Regions from separate parts of the Brevibacillus sp. AY1 genome, predicted to be linked through region 3. Evidence: riboswitches for the same ligand, from Rfam matches in the RefSeq annotation. Region 3 holds a riboswitch; each other region holds the start of a gene.
What was found. Region 3 has a riboswitch for lysine ahead of JZI27_RS11580 (aspartate kinase). Riboswitches for the same ligand answer to the same signal wherever they lie in the genome.
Positions count from the first base shown of each region.

Region 1: linked by a shared signal. The riboswitch ahead of JZI27_RS23050 (transporter substrate-binding domain-containing protein) and the one ahead of JZI27_RS11580 (aspartate kinase) in region 3 are both predicted to bind lysine.
Region 2: linked by a shared signal. The riboswitch ahead of dapD (2,3,4,5-tetrahydropyridine-2,6-dicarboxylate N-acetyltransferase) and the one ahead of JZI27_RS11580 (aspartate kinase) in region 3 are both predicted to bind lysine.

Region 1 covers NZ_JAFLPN010000055.1:8,731-15,319, reverse strand. The annotation lists gene JZI27_RS23070 (LysR family transcriptional regulator) at 1-532, shown strand, start outside; gene JZI27_RS23065 (S4 domain-containing protein) at 833-1,114, shown strand; gene JZI27_RS23060 (amino acid ABC transporter ATP-binding protein) at 1,231-1,971, opposite strand; gene JZI27_RS23055 (amino acid ABC transporter permease) at 1,992-2,723, opposite strand; gene JZI27_RS23050 (transporter substrate-binding domain-containing protein) at 2,831-3,676, opposite strand; lysine riboswitch at 3,825-4,007, opposite strand; gene JZI27_RS23045 (heme-dependent oxidative N-demethylase family protein) at 4,226-5,173, shown strand; gene JZI27_RS23040 (dimethylamine monooxygenase subunit DmmA family protein) at 5,177-5,611, shown strand; gene JZI27_RS23035 (PDR/VanB family oxidoreductase) at 5,688-6,589, shown strand, end outside.
Region 2 covers NZ_JAFLPN010000005.1:35,794-42,382, forward strand. The annotation lists gene JZI27_RS06960 (aspartate aminotransferase family protein) at 1-821, opposite strand, end outside; gene dapD (2,3,4,5-tetrahydropyridine-2,6-dicarboxylate N-acetyltransferase) at 836-1,546, opposite strand; lysine riboswitch at 1,634-1,823, opposite strand; gene JZI27_RS06970 (GNAT family N-acetyltransferase) at 1,982-2,542, shown strand; gene JZI27_RS06975 (hypothetical protein) at 2,537-2,728, opposite strand; gene JZI27_RS06980 (hypothetical protein) at 2,792-4,813, opposite strand; gene JZI27_RS06985 (class I SAM-dependent methyltransferase) at 5,013-5,774, shown strand; gene JZI27_RS06990 (efflux RND transporter periplasmic adaptor subunit) at 5,883-6,589, opposite strand, start outside.
Region 3 covers NZ_JAFLPN010000011.1:76,973-83,561, forward strand. The annotation lists gene JZI27_RS11555 (enoyl-CoA hydratase) at 1-63, shown strand, start outside; gene JZI27_RS11560 (electron transfer flavoprotein subunit beta/FixA family protein) at 156-923, shown strand; gene JZI27_RS11565 (electron transfer flavoprotein subunit alpha/FixB family protein) at 944-1,903, shown strand; gene trxA (thioredoxin) at 2,217-2,531, shown strand; gene uvrC (excinuclease ABC subunit UvrC) at 2,691-4,472, shown strand; lysine riboswitch at 4,557-4,744, shown strand; gene JZI27_RS11580 (aspartate kinase) at 4,955-6,196, shown strand; gene JZI27_RS11585 (DUF2507 domain-containing protein) at 6,250-6,589, opposite strand, start outside.

The sequences.
Region 1 (6,589 bases), on a different contig from region 3:
TTCCATAAACATCAAGCTGATTGAAGTGCTGAGCGGAAAAGCCGTGAAGGAATCACTCCGAAAGTATCAAACTCACCTGCTCATAACAAACCAGTCCATCCATGAAGACGATATCGAGTCCATCCCTTTATACGATGAAAAATTAATCCTGGTGATGCACAGAGATCACCCACTGGCAAAAAAGGAATCTATTCGAATCGTGGAACTGGAAGGTGAACCCTTCATCATTAGTACGGAAGGGTTTCAGACCAGAGAAGATATTTTACGCGCCTTTTCACTCGAACACGTGACTCCGAGGATCAAATTTGAAATTGAGCGTTTTGAAACGGCTTTGACATTAGTGAGAGAAAATCTGGGAATTACCATCATCCCCGAAAATTATGTGTCTGAATTGACCGATGCTTCCATTGTTCGAAAAACGATTGCTTCCCCTGCATTGGATCGAACCATTTATTTGGCGTATATGAAAAATCGGTATATGGCTCCTGCGGTCCAGACTTTTTTGGAAACGATCCGCCGGAACTTTACTTGAGATCAAGCGACAAGCAGAAAAAGACCCGGAGATTCGCTCCGGAGATTCGCCCTTTGGGTGAGTCTTCTTCTTGGTTCACCCTGCAATACATTCAAATAGGCCTTCGCGTTCCTTTATCTTCTCGTGAGGTGAAGGACATGCATACCATCGAGCTTTATTGGACGCTGCTTACGGATACAGACATTCGTCGTCACAATTCTAACGAAAAAAACGTATACCGCTTCTTCATCTACAAATGTGAGAGGACATACGTGGAACAAAAAACTGGCCATATACAAGTCGTTCCGGGAACATGCCCGTGTGCTGGAAGAAGAGCTACCCATCGAGACGACGGGTCCAGAGTCCATCAACATCATAGACTGTCAGACGAGCGGGATCAAGGAAGTGAAGATCTTCATCGAACACGCTGACATTCGCTATCGCATGGATAAGCTGCTTGCCGGGCAGCTTGTAGGCTGGAGCCGAACACAAATCGTACAGTATATCAAATCGGGGCTTATCCGGTTGAATGACCGGTCCACAAAGCCTGGTACCGCCGTATGTACGAATGACTGCATCCGTATTTTGCTGGATTCTTTGTAGCGAAATGGCCACAAAAAAAACGCCAGACACACGCAAAATCCTGCGTTTATCTGACGTACTCGCAATCTGGCCGCGCAATGCCAAGCCCTTTGCATGTGTATATCTGCTTTGCAGCACTACGCCTGTTTCAACGTACGCGCCAAGAACTCTCTCGTCCGTTCCTGCGTCGGATGATTGAATATCTGATCTGGACTTCCCTCTTCTGCAATGACGCCTTTGTCCATAAACACGACACGATCAGAGACATCCTTCGCAAACTCCATCTCATGCGTAACAATCAGCATGGTGAGACCTGATCCGGCGAGCTCCTTCATGACCTTCAGCACTTCACCGACCATTTCCGGGTCGAGCGCAGACGTTGGTTCATCAAACAGCAGTACATCCGGGTCCATGGACAGCGCCCTGGCAATAGCCACCCGCTGCTTTTGTCCGCCAGATAGCTGTTTCGGTTTGGCGTTGATGTATTTGTCCATCCCGACGACCTGCAAATACTTCATCGCTACCTTCTCTGCCTCTTCCCTGGATCGCTTCAACACTTTTACTTGTCCCACCACGCAGTTATTCAAGACATTGTGGTTATTGAACAGGTTAAACTGCTGAAACACCATACCCAGATGTCTGCGGTAAGCAAAAACATCATGCTTCTCGTCCAAAATGTTATCGCCACGATAGATGATTTGACCGCCACTTGGTTTTTCCAAGAGATTGATGCAGCGAAGAAGGGTAGATTTCCCAGACCCCGAGGATCCGATAATCGTGACGACTTCCCCTTTGTTCACGGAAAAATTGATGTCCCGGAGTACCTGATGGGTTCCATAAGACTTGTTCAAATGCTGAATATCAATGATGGTGTCCATGATCACTCCTCCTTCCCCCATTATCGTGCTTCAAGTTGCTTGTCCGTCATCGTGTAATTCTCTGGTCCATCCAGCTTTCGTTCCAGATAACGAAGTACTCTGGAGACGATCACCGTCATGATTAAGTAAATCGCGCAAGCCACAAAGAACGTTTCAAAATACCGGAAGTTGTTCCCCGAGATCGATTTTGTAGTGAAATACAGCTCCGTTACGGAAATCACGTTCAGTACGGACGTATCCTTGATATTGATGACGAATTGATTCCCCGTTGCTGGCAGGATATTGCGAATGACCTGCGGCAAGACAACGTGAAACATCGTTTGCAGATGGTTCATCCCAATCGCTTGAGCGGCTTCGTATTGGCCTTTATCAACGGAAACAATGCCGCCGCGAACGATCTCTGCCATATAGGCTCCTGTATTGATGGACACGATAAAGACAGCGGCAAACAACCGATCGATATCCATGCCAAAGGCTAAAGCAGAACCATAATAGATCACCATCGCCTGCACGATCATCGGTGTTCCCCGGAAAAATTCAATATAAGTGGAGAATAGGGCATTTATCACTTTCAGACCGATTCGTTTGGCTCCACGTTCCGGAAGTGGAATCGTGCGGATCACCCCAGCCAATAGCCCGATCACTGCCCCCAATATAGTACCGATCAAAGCGATATACAGTGTGGTCCCCGCTCCGCGCAGGAACATGGGCCAGTTTTCAGAAAGTATTCTGACAATCCACTCGAAGCTCATGTTTGTCCTCCATTTCATCTTCCTTTTCTATGCTACTGTCTGCCTGGGAGGCTCTCAGGATCAGTTAAAACCGACTGCACGTGCATGCAGCCGGTTTCTCGACTCTGTTATTGTGCTGCTGGCTGATTCTTGATAGCTTCATCCATAATCTGGGTACGCTCATCTTCAGAGATGCCAGTCAGTGCTTCATTGATTTTTTGAGTCAATTCGCTGCCCTTTTGCACACCTACCGCGATTGCCGTATCATCTTCGGAGGTCTGGAAGCCGTCTTTGAATTCCACCATCACAAAGTTCGGATTCGCTGCTGCCGCACTCACCGCTTCAGGACGCTCAGAAACGTATCCATCAATTACGCCAGATTCCAGAGCAACGCGCATCGCAGGGAAGTTGTCCAGTGCCGGTTGCTGTTCCACACCTTCAATTTGGGGAATCACGGAATAGTGGAAGGTATTTAATTGTGCCGTTACTTTTGCTCCTTTAAAATCTTGGATCGAAGTCGCACCTTCATATTTACTGCCTTTTTTCACAACCATCACGAGGTTGGATTTGTAGTAATTGTCGGAGAAATCAATGGTCTCTTTACGCTCAGCAGTTGGAGACATGCCTGCGATGATGGCATCGATTTTGCCAGAGGTTAAAGCTGGAACCAGACCATCCCATTCTGTTTTCACGATGACCAACTCTTTACCCAAGCTTTCTGCAATTCTCTTCGCGATTTCTACATCGTAGCCACCCGCAAATTCGGAGCTGCCGTCGATTTTTACGGCACCATTGGAATCGTCCATTTGCGTCCAGTTGAATGGCGCATAACCTGCTTCAAGACCTACTTTAAAAGTCGAATCGCTTGCAGCTGCAGGCGCCTCTGCTGGGCTGCTGCTCGAGCTTGTACCGCACCCGGTTAATAGGATCATTGCTGATAGAAAGATAGCGAGAAATGATGATAGTTTTTTCAAGATTGTTCTCTCCTTTTGATTTTTCTGATGATGGTAGGATGACGCTACTAAGATCAACACATTCTTAGAGAAAAACGCAAAAAAGCGACCTGAGAAAGTCTCTGGCCGCACTATTTATATAGTCTTCCCATAAACCTCCCTTTAACCCAAATGAGATAGCTCAACTCAATAAATCGGGGAATTTATTGAGACAGTCCTGCAGCTCTTAACTGCAGACCCAGCAAGTAATACCGAGCATATTACAAGCTTCGGCGACATTTCCTTCTCCCTAGCCTCATCGTTTTCTCGAACTCCACTACGGACTGTTAAATATCGCGCCTCTACCTCACTGTAGAAAGTGAGGTCTTATTAAATTTGTTTATCAGTATACTATCTATCGGGAGAACCGTCAATAACGGAAGGTTTTGGAAAGCATATTCACAAGAAAAACATTTTACGAAACATACAATATGTATGAGGTTTCTTCGAAAAGAGTACAAACACACGGATTCTTTCGTTATAATAAAATGGTAGAATAATCTGAAAACGAAAGGAGGTACCCTCCACTCCATGTCCGACCAACTATCCCGTTTTCCTTACCCCTTCAATAGCGATACGTATCGCTACTCCAACAATTCGGTGCTTCTCGATCCACCGATTGCCATCGAGGTTACGCCGGAATACCTGGAGGAAATGACACTCAAGCGGTCGCTGCTAGCCAATCATCCCAACCGCTGCTATCAGTCACTCCCCCATACGATACCTGCACAATGGGAAATCGCAAGCCTTGTGCTGCATCATCTGCATGAAACCTATCCGGAGGACTTTTCCTTAACGAAAGAGGGAAATTCCTGGACGTTTTCCAACCACAAGCTCAATGAAACGCAGCAATTCGTCTTCGGAGATGTTTCGACGCTTCCCTGGGAGCCACTCGATTTCGTTGGCCGCCATGTGCAGGAGGATTTGATTCTGATGGGACAGCGAGACGGTGATTTATTTCTGGATGCAGGCCAGCTTTGTTTTCCAGCCAACTGGTCGCTCGAATTCAATCTGGGGATGAATTTCGTAGAGATTCACAGTCCGATTCCTGGATTCGCAAATGGGAACCTAGATGAGAAAATTCGCAACTTTATCATGAAGCTGGAGGTTGGCCAACCCTGGGTCCGAAGAAACTGGTCGCTTAATGCAGGCAAAAGGCTGGATGCTTCCCTCGAAACCTTTCACCAGTGGGGACAAATGCGCAAACAGGTCACAGCAGAAAATGCCGGAGAGACGGTGTACTTGCGTGTAGAGGTACAAAAGCTCTTCCGTTTGCCACGAAGCCACGCTGTTCTCTTTACGATCCACAGCTACTTGATCACCTTACATGAACTGGCTCAAAACCGGGCCTATCTGGAACAGCTGTACCATGTTCTGGTAGAGCTGCCCGCGTTTATTGCAGAATATAAAGGGATGAAGCTGTACAAGCAACAAGTCATTCAGTATTTGGAATATGAGCTGCAAAAAGAGAGGGGGTAAAGCATGCAAAAACAGCGATACCTGCTCTTGATGGATGAGACAGGTGAGTCTGCTTCTCATGATCTCAGAAACGAGCTTGCGGCAAGCAGCCTCCCAGTGGAAGTTCATCCTGTCACGTTGGAAAGCTTGCACCAGCCTGAATTGTCCGCACTGCTCTCCAGCCAATGGATCGGTACCTACCTCTATCTGCTTGTCTCATGGCCTCTTTTGGAGCCCTTGAGGCAACTGGCAGAGGACGCCGGATTTTCCGAACAAGAGATGGAATGTCACGGTTTCGGGCCGCACACCAGGCAGGTTTTTTGCTCTGCCTGTCAAAAGATGAACCAAACGGAAGACGAGACGGTCATTTCGTGCCATTTTTGCGGAGAGGAGCTAAGCGTGTCCGAGCATTATTCCAAGCGCTTGCAAGCATTCCTTGGTTACACCTCCATTCGATAATTCCACTTACCGTACCAATTGGCTCATTCCCCCTTTGGGAGCGTACTTCGAAATCAGATAGAATGGGATGGCTGTCATGCAACCGAAAATCCACGTGTTCGTCAAACAAATCATTCAAGAAACGCCTTCCGTGAAGCGATTTGTTCTCGTCTCCAAAGAAGATGCAGACTTGCCTGCCTTCAGTGCGGGCTCTCATATATCCACCTATTTGAATTCGGCTGCGGGAACTTTGGAACGACATTACTCCTTGGTCCAGGCACCCGCCATTACGGATCATTATGAGATCGCGGTTCAACTCCATGCACAATCGCGAGGCGGCTCTGCTTACTGGCATCATCAGGTCTCAGAGGGGACCGAGCTTTACATCAGCTATCCCAAAAATCATTTCCCGCTCAGCTTCCGTGCGAAGCATCACGTTTTTTATGCAGCAGGGATCGGCATTACCCCCTTCCTGTCGATGATGGCGGAGCTGGTCGCCCAGGGACGGAGCTTTGAGCTGCATTATGCAGCCAAGTCCCGGGAGATGTGCGCCTTTTATGAAACCTTGCAGAAAACCTATAGAGATTCCTGTCACTTATACCTTTCTGCTGACCCGGATTCATCACCGATGAAACCAGATGGTATGCGCCAGCAGCGAGTAGGTACGCACGTCTATTTTTGCGGCCCTGAGACCATGGTGAATCAGTTTCAGGAAGCAGCGAGGAGCTATGGGTACCCTCAGCAAAACATTCACTTTGAATTATTTGCGCCACCCGCCCCCATGCTGCGTGAACCCTTTCTCGTGGAGCTTTGGCAAAGCAAGCGGACGATTTCGGTTGGACGCGACCAAAGCCTGCTAGCGGCACTGCTTGCCGCAGGCATCAAATCTCCTTACTCCTGCCGTGTCGGTCGATGCGGCACCTGCGCCGTGGAAGTCTTGTCTGGCGAGGTCGCTCATTATGACTCGGTCTTATCGGAGAAAGAGCGAGCGGCGCAGGA
Region 2 (6,589 bases), on a different contig from region 3:
TCACCCGGTTTGAACTGGTTCATCAGTCTCGGACCAGCGATCACGCCCCCCAAAGGAAGTCCTCCCCCGACGCCTTTTGCAAACAAAATCAGGTCTGGTGTAATGCCTGCGTGCTGGTAAGCAAACAGCTTTCCAGTTCTCCCCATCCCTGTCTGGATCTCGTCCATCGCAAGCAACATGCCTTCTTCCTGACAGACTGCGGCTACGTCGCGCAGAAAGTCCTCAGATAACGGAATTACACCGCCAGAACCAAGTACCGGCTCCATCAAAACAGCAGCAGGCTTCTCGTTTTTGCAGATCGCTCGCAAGCCGTCTATGTCCCCAACCTCCAGCTCATAGACAGGAAAGGAAGGTTGCGGGAAATCCTGATACACATGAGCTTGTCGCGTGAGGCGAACCGCCCCCAACGTCCGGCCATGAAAGCTGTTGCGCAGGACGACAATCCCGTCTCTTCCTGCTCCATCGGTTTTCGACCATTTATGGATGAGCTTGATGGCTGCCTCTGTCGCCTCCGCTCCCGAGTTGCTGAAAAAGACCTTTCCCGGGATTGTCGCGTCCACCAAACGTTTTGCCAGTTTGATAGCAGGCTGATTGAGGAAGATATTGGAGATGTGCAAGAATTGCGTGCCCTGTTCTTTGAGCGCCTCCACAATTTTTGGATGAGAATGACCAAGCACGTTAACAGCAAGCCCAGTAAACAGGTCTAGATAGCTTTTCCCTGTGGTGTCGTACAGGTAGTTGCCCTCACCCTTGGCAATTGCGATCGGCAAGCGTTTATAGGTTGAGATGATGTATTGTTCATCGAGCGAACGCCAGTCCATGAGTCAACTCTCCCTTAGAGCTGACGCAGCTCTTGCATGATTTCGGTTTTGGAGCGTGTTTTGTCATCGATTTGCTTGATCACGCGTGCAGGAGTTCCCGCTACTACCACGTTTGGTGGTACATCATCAATGACGATAGCTCCAGCAGCTACTACCGAGCCTGTACCAACGCGAACGCCTTCCAGGATCACCGCATTGGCGCCGATCAAAACGTCATCCTCGATGATTACCGGTGTAGCAGATGGTGGCTCTACAACACCCGCGATGACAGCGCCCGCACCGACGTGGCAGTTTTTACCAATCGTTCCACGTCCACCTACAACAGCATTCATATCAATCATGGTACCTTCGCCAATAACGGCTCCAATGTTAATGGATGCGCCCATCATAATGACGGCATTATTACCGATGGTAACCTGATCACGAATGATCGCTCCTGGCTCGATACGTGCTTGAATACCTTTCATGTCCAAAAGTGGAATAGCGGAGTTGCGGCGATCGTTTTCCACCACGTAGTCTTCAATTTTTTCGGCGTGCTGAGTCAATACAGGCTCGAGATCTTTCCATTCACCAAACACCACACCTGTATTTCCCGTAATGAACGCTTTGGAGTTCACACCAAAATCGATGCCTTCCAGTTCTCCTTTTATGTAGAGCTTCACAGGGGTTTTCTTTTCGCTTTTCTGAATAAACGCGATAATTTCATGGGCATTCATCATGTTCATGGGTAAAATCCTCCTTTTGATTAAAAAGCATGTAAAAAAGCAATGAGTGCACATGCTATCTCATTGCTTTTGATTTCTCGCCAGCAAATCGTAAATAGCACTCCAAAAAAGGCCCTATGCCTTCAATGACAGGATTTTGGTTCTTCACGTCAATCCCAGCTCTTGCTATCTACGGGGTGTAGCAAAAGCTTCGGCGCTTCAGCCTTTCCGTCTTTTCCTACCCCCATGGTAGTTGATGAAAAGATGTACTCTTCGTCAGCGCACCTCTATTTAGATTTATCTATTGAATTTCATTTAACTCTACCAAATTCAACTTCAGGTGGCAACAGCTTTCTCGAGCATGAAGATGAGACTTTTATGAATAATCTCCTTAACAACAAAAGGAATTCTGTGGTACACTTTCGGTCCACGTCTGATAATCAAGGAGAGTCAATCATGCTCATACGTAACCAAGAAGCCATTTATCTTCGTCCTATGCAAGTAAGCGATGCATACGAACTGCACTCCCTCCGCACGCGCAACCATCATTTCTTGCAGCCGTTTGAACCCATTCGTCCTGCTGCACATCTCACACTCACAGGTCAAACCGAGCAGCTAGCGCAAGCAGAACGTGATTTTGCAGCCGGGACCGGATATGCTTTTGGCATTTTCCTGAACGATACAGACCAACTGATCGGAAGAATCGCATTGTCCAATGTGGTGCGTGGTGCTTGGCAAAACGCAACACTTGGCTACTTTCTCGATCAAGTCCAGAATGGCAAGGGATACACTTCGATGGCTGTGGGTCTTGTACTGGACTTTGCGTTCAATACGGCTGAATTACATCGTGTACAAGCCGGCGTCATGCCTCATAATTTGCCTTCCATTCGCGTGTTGGAGAAAAACGGATTTCGTCGTGAAGGTCTTTCCCTACACTATTTACAAATCAATGGTAAATGGGAGGATCATCTGATTTTTGCTCGTACCATCGAGGATACTCAATCTCCTTCCTTATGATTCCGATCGTTTCCACAAGCATTGGTTTCTGAGTAGCTCTACGATGAATTGTCGCAAGTCATCTGCGTGGGCATACTGCTCTACTTTCTCCAGCTGTATTTCGACTCCCGTCTTCCTATGCTTTACAATGCCCTCTTCCACATGAAAACCGTACGACTTCAGCATAATTATTTGCTCCTCTGTCATCGAATGACCTCCAGGTACACGTAAGACCCTCGCCGTCAGCAAGGGTCTTACATGCGCTATCCTTTATTTTACTTCTACGGTGAATACCAGTCTTTGGACGATTTTTTCATCGTCGATTTTCTTTTTATATGCGCTGTATCTTTCCACAATTATGCACGTGCGGTACGTTAAGGTGTTCTCAACCTCTACTGTATATTCGCCTGTTCGTCCATCTTGTTCAATCAATCTGCCCAGATCAAGGGAATCGTATCCGCCCGGTTCATAGTCCTCTGATTTGCGCGGTTTATACGCTTTGATGACTTCCCCATTATACTTCACCACTAATTCGTTTTTGGCAGAAATCTCACCGTCACCGAAGTCAAACATCGCCCCATACGGTACGGCACCATACTCCCATTGCAGATTGGTGATGTAAAGAAATCTGTTGTCTTTCTTGCCTTTATCCCGCCTGATTTTTTTCAAGCCCTTGTTGATTACATGTGTGGCCGATAGCTGCAGCTCTTCCAATTCATCAGGAGAGTTGACAACCATTTTGTCACCATTTGCGTACTCCTTGCCATCCTTCGTACGCAGCTTCATCGGGGTTAGTGTAGGAACTGTCCCCTTGTCCCCAACCTCACAGGATTGGGTAGATGCGGTCGGTGGCGTGTCTTCAATAATTTCGATGTAGCCACACCAAGACAATTCAGGATTTGCTTTGCTGTAGTAATTAATTTTATGGCGTCCCGTTTTGTAGCGGGATAATTCCAGACCTGTATGATCCCCGTTGAGGTAGGAGGTGTCTACGACCACATTATTCACCGCCCAAACTCCAGGCCCTTCTTCTGCTGATCCAGAGCCAAACCTGAAATGATCCGATGCCGTAGCTACCCATACCTTATGAATCGGATTTTGATAAATTTTTACGGTTGCATCCGATGAGTACAGATTCGATCGCTCCTCCTGCAAAGAAGAGGATTTATTGTTCTGGACCAGGACATCCAATGTAGTTCTCGCTGAGCTCACATCACAGCTCTGAGAATCTCCAGGTATTTGGATTTGGATGGATGTCGCACTTCTCGACGCTCGCTCTGTTCCCTCATCTTGATCTGGTTCGAATGTGACGGAGATGGTCATGCCCTTCAGACTTTCTGGAATCGCCACATCAATGTGTTGGGAACCTGAAAGAGTCTGCCCTGTACCATCCACCCACCATCGACCTGAGGCGGATGAAAACAGCTGAATCGTTCCCGGCACTGATTCAGCTGAGATTTTTTGGCGATCAGATAACTTCTGACCATTCGAATCTGTTCCAAGGTATAGGGACGGAAGCCCTACCTGAATCGTAATCTGCCAAGGAGACAAATTCGCATCATCAGGTATAAAAGTCAGTTCGTAATCACCGGCTAGTAACACTCCCGTAGAAAAAACCTGCCCTGTGAAATGATTGACTTCACTATTGGAGCTTTTCTTCACAAGTTTCCATGTTCCAGATTTGTTGCTGGTATACACCTTGGAGCCGTACTGCCCAAAGAGGGATTCCGTTGCACCGGTGGGAATGCTTGCGCCTGCTGCCTGCTCTCCCGGATAAATAAACGGAAAATTATACGCCTCGACACGGAATCGCACATGTACCGTACTTTTCGTATCGACTGCATCCGAAACAACAAAGCTCAGTGTATGTACTCCTGCTGACAACTGAGCAGCTGGAATCGTAAAACGCGGAACCTCCCATCGAAATGAGGTCTGATTGTCAGCTGTCACAGATGAAAATTCCGGCATCAGAACGCCATCGAGATAAACCTCTTTTTTATTCATATTTGTGCCGCTGCCGAAGGTCGTTTGGATCAAATCAATATCGAGTGGCGTGTCGGGCGGTAGAATAAACTCGTCATTTCTTACCCAATTCCAGCCTTCTTCACTCAATCCCGCTACCTGATAATCATTGAATACAATCAATTCGTGAACTGGCTTTTGATGTTTGGTAGTCTGACTGTCCCGTTTCACGGCTTTTGTCGCTCCAAAGGCAGGAGAAACAGAGGCTTCTGAGTAAAAACTGCCTGTCACCAGACATACCAGAAGCACGGATGCGAGCCATTTCTTCACGTTCTTCCTCTCACTTTCTGTATGGCAAACTTCATTTCGTTCTTATTCGACAAAAATGCTTGTTTTCCTGTCGTTTAGCAAAAATAGAAACGTATGTCTAACCTCTATTTCGATAGGTAAAAACTATTTGTTTTATAATTTATATAGATTTGACTTATAGTCTATCGGACTGGTAAAACAGGGGTAAGGAGGGGTTTTGATGAGTCAAGCGAATCAATGGAACGCAGAATTGTACGATGAAAAAATGAACTTTGTCTCCTATTATGGCAGAGGTTTAATCGAATGGCTACAACCTGTTTCAGGCGAACGCATTCTAGACCTAGGCTGCGGTACAGGAGATCTCACTGCCCAACTCGAAAAGGCTGGTGCCACAGTAACCGGGATGGATTATTCGAGTGAAATGATTGAATCTGCCAGAATAAAATATCCTCATCTCCCTTTCTTGGTTGCAGATGCTCATTCGTACCGCACAGATGAAATCTATGATGCCGTCTTCTCCAATGCAGCCCTGCACTGGATGACGCGGCCATCAGAAGTGGTGCGCTCTGTCTGGCTGGCACTGGCCCCAGGGGGAAGATTTGTCGCTGAGTTCGGAGGAAAAGACAACTGTCAGCAGGTCGTAGATGCGATCGGGACTGTTCTTGCCAAAAATGGCCTCTCCGCCCAAGAGCGCTTCCCGTGGTACTTCCCTTCCATCGGGGAATATTCAAGCCTGTTGGAAGCACAAGGATTTCGGGTAACTCTCGCCTCGCATTTCGATCGTCCAACGCGGATGCCTGACGGAGATCTTGGACTTCGACATTGGCTGAATTCATTTGGTGATTCCTTTTTCGCAGGCATGTCTGCAGAGGAAAAAGACGAGGCCTGCGCACAGGTAACGGAGCTGTTGCGTCCAGCACTTTTCGACGAGGACGGCTGGATCGTGGATTACAAGCGAATCAGAGTGATCGCATACAAATAATAAATCCGGAGCTGGAGCTTGTGTAGACAAAAAGACACGATTGTAAGAAAAATCCCCGAAATGCAAGACGTAATGTCCTGCCAACGGGGATTTTTCAATTCAACACCGTTACATGCCGCCCATGAGCAGCACTTCGTCTCCTTCAGCCAAACCACTCACGATCTCCAGATAATCCGTACCTTCTACGCCAATCTCCACTTCTTTCGGCATCGGCTCTCCATTCTCCGGATTCTTCACCATTACCGTGCCTTTGCCTTCTTCCATGACTTCAACAGCATTCAGCGGCAGGCGAAGGACGTTCTCTTTTTGCTCGATGAAAATGTCGCAGTCGCCCGTCATACCATGCTTCATTTCAGATGACTCAGCGAGCTCTACCTTTACCTCGAAACGAACTGCCTTGTCCTCCTTGGTGCCTTCTTTTGGCACTTCAACGACCTTCCCGACAAAAGGACGATTTCCAAAGGCTGTCACGTAAACTTCTACAGCTTGACCAAGCTTGATTGCCGGAATATCGATTTCATCAACCGCTGCCATAAAGTAGACGGATGAGGTATCCATGATGACTGCTACAGGCTCTCCGCCACTTGGTGTTTCCCCTTCCTTGACATTGAGCTTGGTAATGACGCCGCTGATCGGTGCTTCCACTTGTTTTTTCTCAATCTCACGTTTCTTTTGCTCCATTGCCAACAAAGACTCTTTGACGGAAAGCTCTTTTTCCCGAAGCTCCAGCTCTGCTGAGGAAACATCCATCCTGAAGAGCACTTGGCCTTCTTTGATCATGTCGTCTTCCTTGAACATCACCGAATCAATTTTTC
Region 3 (6,589 bases):
GACGTCAAAGAAGGCGTAGGCGCTTTTCTGGAAAAGCGGAAACCGCAATTTTCCGATCGTTAAATCCCATCGTTAACGATATATATGAAGAAGAGAAATGGCTTGCCTCATTAACCATTTCAAGGTAGCATCTCGACTAAGGAGGGGTTATTTGAATGAACATTTTAGTTGTGTTGAAACAGACATTTGACACAGAAGAGAAAATTGTGATTCAAGGTGGAAACATTTCTGAAGACGGTGTTGAATTTATCATTAATCCATACGATGAGTATGCTGTTGAAGAAGCGATCAAGCTGAAGGAAGAGCATGGTGGCGAGGTGACAGTGGTAAGCATCGGGCCGGATCGTGCTGAAAGCGCACTGCGTACCGCGCTGGCCATGGGAGCTGACAAGGCAGTTCTGGTGGATGACGAGTCCCTGTTTGGTGACGAGTTCACAACAGCGAAGGTTCTTGCAGCGGTTGCAAAAAAAGAAGGCTTTGACATCATTCTTGGCGGCCAAATGGCTGTAGATACAGGTGCCGGACAAGGTGGACCTCGTCTTGCTGAGGAGCTGGGCATCAACCACGTTTCAACTGCAGTAAAACTGGAGATTGATGGCACTTCCGTACGTGTCGAGCGGGATGTGGAAGGTGATCTGGAGGTTGTGGAAACCAGCCTTCCTGTATTGATCACAGCTCAACAAGGCTTGAACGAGCCGCGTTACCCTTCCCTGCCAGGGATCATGAAAGCAAAGAAAAAGCCTCTGGACCGTCTCTCTGCTGATGATCTCGGTCTGTCTGCCGATGAGGTAAAAGCGAAGACTGAGATTGTAGATCAAATTTTGCCGCCAACAAAACAGGCTGGGCGCATCTTGTCCGGTGATCTGGCTGCACAGGCGTCTGAATTGGTGCAACTGTTGCGCAACGAAGCGAAAGTGATCTAAGAGAGAGGGAGAGGATTTCCATGAAAAAAGTACTTGTATTGGCAGAGGTTCGCGACGGACAGCTGCGTAATGTATCGCTGGAAGCCCTTGCTGCAGCACAGATCATTGCAGAAGGTGGCGAAGTGGTCGCAGGCGTTTTTGGGGCAGGTGCAGCAGCTCACGCGGCGATTCTCGGCCAGCATGGAGCAGCTTCAGTCTACACGGCTGAGCACGAGGCATTGGCGCAGTACACACCTGATGCATATGCGCAAGCAGTTACACAATTGATCGAATTCGTGTCTCCAGATGCTGTTGTCTTGGGTCATACAGCAATCGGACGTGACGTTGCTCCTCGTGTTGCAGCTCGTCTCGGGTTCGGACTGGTTTCTGACGTAACAGGGGTGGAGGCAGGACCTGTTTTTGTTCGCCCGATTTACGCAGGGAAAGCCTTCCAAAAACGCAAGTTCAATGATGGAAAGGTGTTCATCACCATCCGTCCGAACAATATCGCAGTGGGAGAGGCAGACGCTTCGAAAACGGCTTCGGTTGTTCCGGTTGATTTGGAAATCAAGGATTTGCGTACAATTGTAAAAGAAGTTGTGAGCAAAACAAGCGGCAAAGTCGATTTGTCTGAAGCGAAGGTTATCATCTCCGGCGGTCGCGGAGTGAAAAGCGCAGAAGGCTTCCAGCCGTTGTATGAACTGGCTGAAGTTCTGGGTGCTGCAGTCGGCGCGTCTCGCGGTGCATGCGACGCGGATTACTGCGATTACTCCATGCAAATCGGTCAGACCGGAAAGGTAGTAACACCTGATTTGTACATCGCTTGCGGTATTTCTGGCGCCATTCAACACTTGGCTGGTATGTCCAGCTCGAAAATTATTGTGGCGATCAACAAGGATCCGGAAGCACCGATTTTCCAGATTGCAGATTATGGAATCGTCGGCGACTTGTTTGAAGTCGTGCCATTGCTTACAGCAGAGTTCAAAAAGGTTCTTGTTTAAACAAATAGAGAAGGAACATAACGTCCCGAAGCTCGGGGCGTTTTTTTGTCCGCGGATTCCTACCGCCGCTTTGATCGCATTGAACGTCGTGACGGTAATCATATGATCACGAGAGGGACATCCATCGTTTAAAGCAAACGGGGCAGTAAAGAACGAAAGAATCGGTGATGGACCGTTAGAATAACGCTTGGCAGGACACACTAACGGAAGAGTGCGGAAAGTGTCTGGCGCCGTAGTCATATTGATGCAGGGATGATATACTAAATGTGTGAGGTACTTTTTTCCGTAGGAAGAGATCAAGGAGGTAACTTTCATGGCTATCGTAAATGCATCTGATCAAAACTTTTCCCAAGAAATCGAGCAAGGAACTGTCCTTGTTGACTTTTGGGCACCTTGGTGCGGCCCTTGCAAAATGATTGCACCGGTGCTGGAGCAAATCGACAGCGAAGTGGGCTCCAAGCTCAAAATCGTAAAGGTAAACGTCGATGACAACCCAGAATCTGCAGGTCGTTTTGGCGTTATGTCTATCCCTACACTGATCGTGTTCAAGGATGGTCAACCTGTCGATAAAGTAATCGGCTTCCAACCAAAAGAAGCACTGATGGCGACAGTAGGCAAGCACCTGTAAGGTGACCGATCGGCCATAACGGAAGGCAGAAGCAGCATTTGCATGGATGTGCAAGTGCTGCTTTTCTTTTCCGGGTGATTCCGAACGCCTAATGATTTTCATCAGTTGGCAAACATGATACGATGATGCATGGAACGTATCTGGAAGGAGGGAGCAGCTTTGAACAGCTCCTTGAAAGACAAGTTAGGGGTCTTGCCTGAAAAGCCAGGCTGCTACCTGATGAAAAACGCTGTGGGAGAAATCATCTACGTGGGGAAGGCCAAAGTGCTGAAGAACCGCGTTCGTTCCTATTTTACAGGAAGCCATGATGGCAAGACGCAGCTTTTAGTGAGTGAAATTACAGATTTTGAATATATTGTCGTCTCCTCCGCGATTGAGGCCTTGATTCTGGAGTGCAATCTGATCAAACAGCACAATCCTCGTTACAATGTGATGCTTAAGGACGATAAAACGTACCCATACATCAAGATCACGAATGAAAAGCAACCTCGTTTGGAGATTACGCGCAAGGTATTAAAGGACAAGGCGCGTTACTTTGGACCCTATCCCAACGCTGGGGATGCAGGGGAAGTCAAAAAATTGCTGGATCGCCTGTATCCTTTGCGCAAGTGCAAAACGATGCCGAAGCAGGTATGTCTCTATTATCATCTGGGGCAGTGTCTGGCGCCCTGTGTGTACGACGTTTCTCAAGAGGAAAATCAGCGTCTGGTCGACGAGATCAGCCGTTTTCTTGACGGCGGACATGAAGAGATGAAAAAGCAGCTGACGGAAAAAATGCTTCACGCATCGGAGAACATGGATTTTGAGCGGGCGAAGGAATACCGCGACCAGATCAAGAGCATCGAAGCCGTGATGGAAAAACAGAAGATCACGATGGCTGATACGGTCGATCGCGATATTATCGGCTATGCAGTGGATAAAGGCTGGATGTGCATTCAGATCTTCTATATGAGGAAAGGGAAAATGATTGAGCGTCAGACGACCTCGTTCCCCTATTATGGCGATGAGGCAGAAGATTTTATGTCATATGTGAGCCAATTTTACTATGACAAGCAAAATGTTCTGCCCAAGGAGATATTATTGCCCGAGACCAGCGATCCCGATCTTCTGGCAGAGTGGCTAGGTGTGAAAGTCCATGCTCCCAAGCGCGGTAAAAAACGCGAGCTGGTGCAGATGGCGAGTGAAAACGCACGTATAGCTCTACAGGAAAAATTTGCGCTGATGTCCAAAGACGATGCCCGGACTATCCAAGCTGTTCACAATCTGGGGCATATTCTCGGGATCGGGACCCCACATCGGATCGAAGCGTTTGACAACTCGAATATTCAAGGGACAGAGCCTGTTTCCGCGATGGTTGTGTTTACGAATGGCCGCCCGGACAAGAAGGAATATCGCAAGTTCAAGATCAAGACCGTCGAAGGCCCCGATGATTACGGATCCATGCGTGAAGTGATCCGCCGCCGATACACGCGCCTGCTCAAGGAAAACCAGGAAATGCCTGATCTGATCGTGATCGATGGGGGAAAAGGTCAAATTAGCGCAGCGATGGATGTGCTGGAAAACGAATTGGGTCTGTACATTCCTGTTTGTGGCTTGGCGAAGGATGACAAGCACCGAACAGCCGAGCTGATGTATGGTGATCCGCCTGAAACGGTGGAGCTTAGACGGGACAGCTATGAATTTTACTTGCTGCAGCGAATCCAGGATGAGGTGCACCGGTTTGCGATTACCTTTCACCGGCAATCGCGTTCCAAGACGATGCTGTCCTCCCAGCTGGACGAGATTCCGGGCATTGGCGAAAAGAGACGCAAACAGTTATTTACGCATTTTGGCTCGTTGAAAAAAATGCGCGAGGCTAGCGTCGAAGACTTCCGCCAATTAGGGTTCGGAGATAAGCTGGCACGAGAGATCATTGCTCATCTGAGAAAGCTGGAAACATAATCCAGAATAAAAAGGAATTGAACTGCTACAAGCTCCATGATATAATCCCATTCAAACAGAATAGTTGGCCTCACTTCCCCAAAGGAGTGAGGTAGAGGCGCGAAAACCAAGAGTACCTCCCTGAGATCGGGTGTCTGTGAAGGGTATGGGAAAGGGGAATTCGCCGAAGTGTGAAGAGCGACCCGCTGCTTTTCATGCTGGGCTTGTGTTGAATAAACACAGGACTGTCATCCAGGCAATGTCCGGTTGCTGGATGGAGAGCTATCTCACGGTGTGTCAGTGTGAGTGATGACGGGATATATTCCGATGGTCATCCTTTACTGTCCGCGTGTATTGGGAAGGAGGAGCCGGTATGTCGAAATCATAGACAGCGACAGGTGAGATTCCTTGTTGGTGTCTTTTTTGTACATTTTATATAGAAAACACAGATAAAAAATAGAGAACGATATGGATATGGATACGAGAAAAAGGAGAGAAGTGCCGTGGGATTGATCGTGCAGAAATATGGTGGTACTTCTGTAGGTACCATTGAGCGAATTTTGCGAGTTGCTGATCGGATTATCGCAAATAAAGAAGAAGGTCACGACATGGTGATCATATTGTCCGCGATGGGCAAATCGACGGACGTGCTGGTCGATATGGCCAAGGAGATTACGCCCTATCCCTCAGAAAGAGAAATGGATATGCTCCTGAGCACAGGGGAACAGGTATCGATTGCCCTGCTCTCTATGGCCTTGCACCAAAAAGGCTACGACGCTATTTCGTTGACTGGCTGGCAAGCCGGGATCACGACGGAAGCCATTCACAGCCGTGCTAGGATCAAGGAAATTGACCCGACGCGCATTCGTGCGGAATTGAGCCGTGGTCGCGTCGTCATCGTAGCAGGTTTTCAAGGTATCAGCGACGAAGGCGAAATTACCACCCTGGGACGTGGCGGATCGGATACCTCTGCCGTGACTTTGGCGGCAAGCCTAAAGGCTGACAGATGCGAGATCTTTACAGATGTATCGGGGGTCTACACGGCTGATCCGCGTGTAGTTCCCGCTGCACGCAAGCTGGATCGCATCTCCTATGACGAGATGCTTGAGCTGGCGAATCTGGGGGCTGGTGTCCTCCACCCTCGTTCGGTCGAGGCAGCCAAAAAGTACAAGGTAAAACTGGTCGTCCGCTCCAGCTTTACATCGGAAGAAGGAACGTTCGTAGAGGAGGCTCCCCAAATGGAAACAGGAAGAGTAGTTAGTGGTGTAGCGCATGATGAAGAGGTGGCGAAGATCACGGTAGTTGGCATGCCGGCGAAGGTTGGAACGCTCTCTCGCCTCTTCAATACGCTGGCTGATCATCAGGTTAACGTAGACATCATTATCCAAAGCTCCTATGATGCGGATGTGACCAATATATCCTTTACGGTGGCGTCCGGCGATTTGAAGCATGCGCTGGATACGCTGGCTAAGAATCGGGAAATGCTTGGCTTTGATAAGATAGATCACGAGGAAGGCTTGACCAAAGTATCGATCGTAGGCGCTGGAATGGTGAACAATCCCGGCGTTGCTGCAGAAATGTTCCGCGTGCTTGCCGAACAGCAAATTACGATCAAGATGGTATCTACTTCCGATATCAAGGTATCTTGTGTCATACCTGCAGATTTGACTGACCTGGCCGTGCGCAGCTTACATACGGCATACGGACTGGATGTCGAACAAACGGCTGTCGTATACGGCTTGTAGAAACCTCCCCCCTCTTTATTGTGGAAGAGGGGGTTTTTTCAAGTCATAAGCAGCTAGAAGCACGCGCGAATGACCAAGCTTTTGCTCCCCTGCTCCTCGACTTCCATTTGTACCACTGTCTCCTTGCCCAGCCATTGCTCGATTGCTCCGGCGATCACTCCGCATTCCAATGAGAGGGAGCGGCTGAGACGTTCTGTGGACAGATGAGGGTAGATCGTGTGGGTGAGGCTGTAGCTGATATATTGCGGAGATTCCTCCAGCAGGTCGAGCTGCCCCAGTCCCAGTCTAATGAAGGGCAGGATGATTCCATTGGCCGATTGGATCGGAATCTTTCGTCCCATGTTCTTTCCCATCCAGTAGAGAATCGGACTTTCGCTTTCTCCAAGAAGGGTT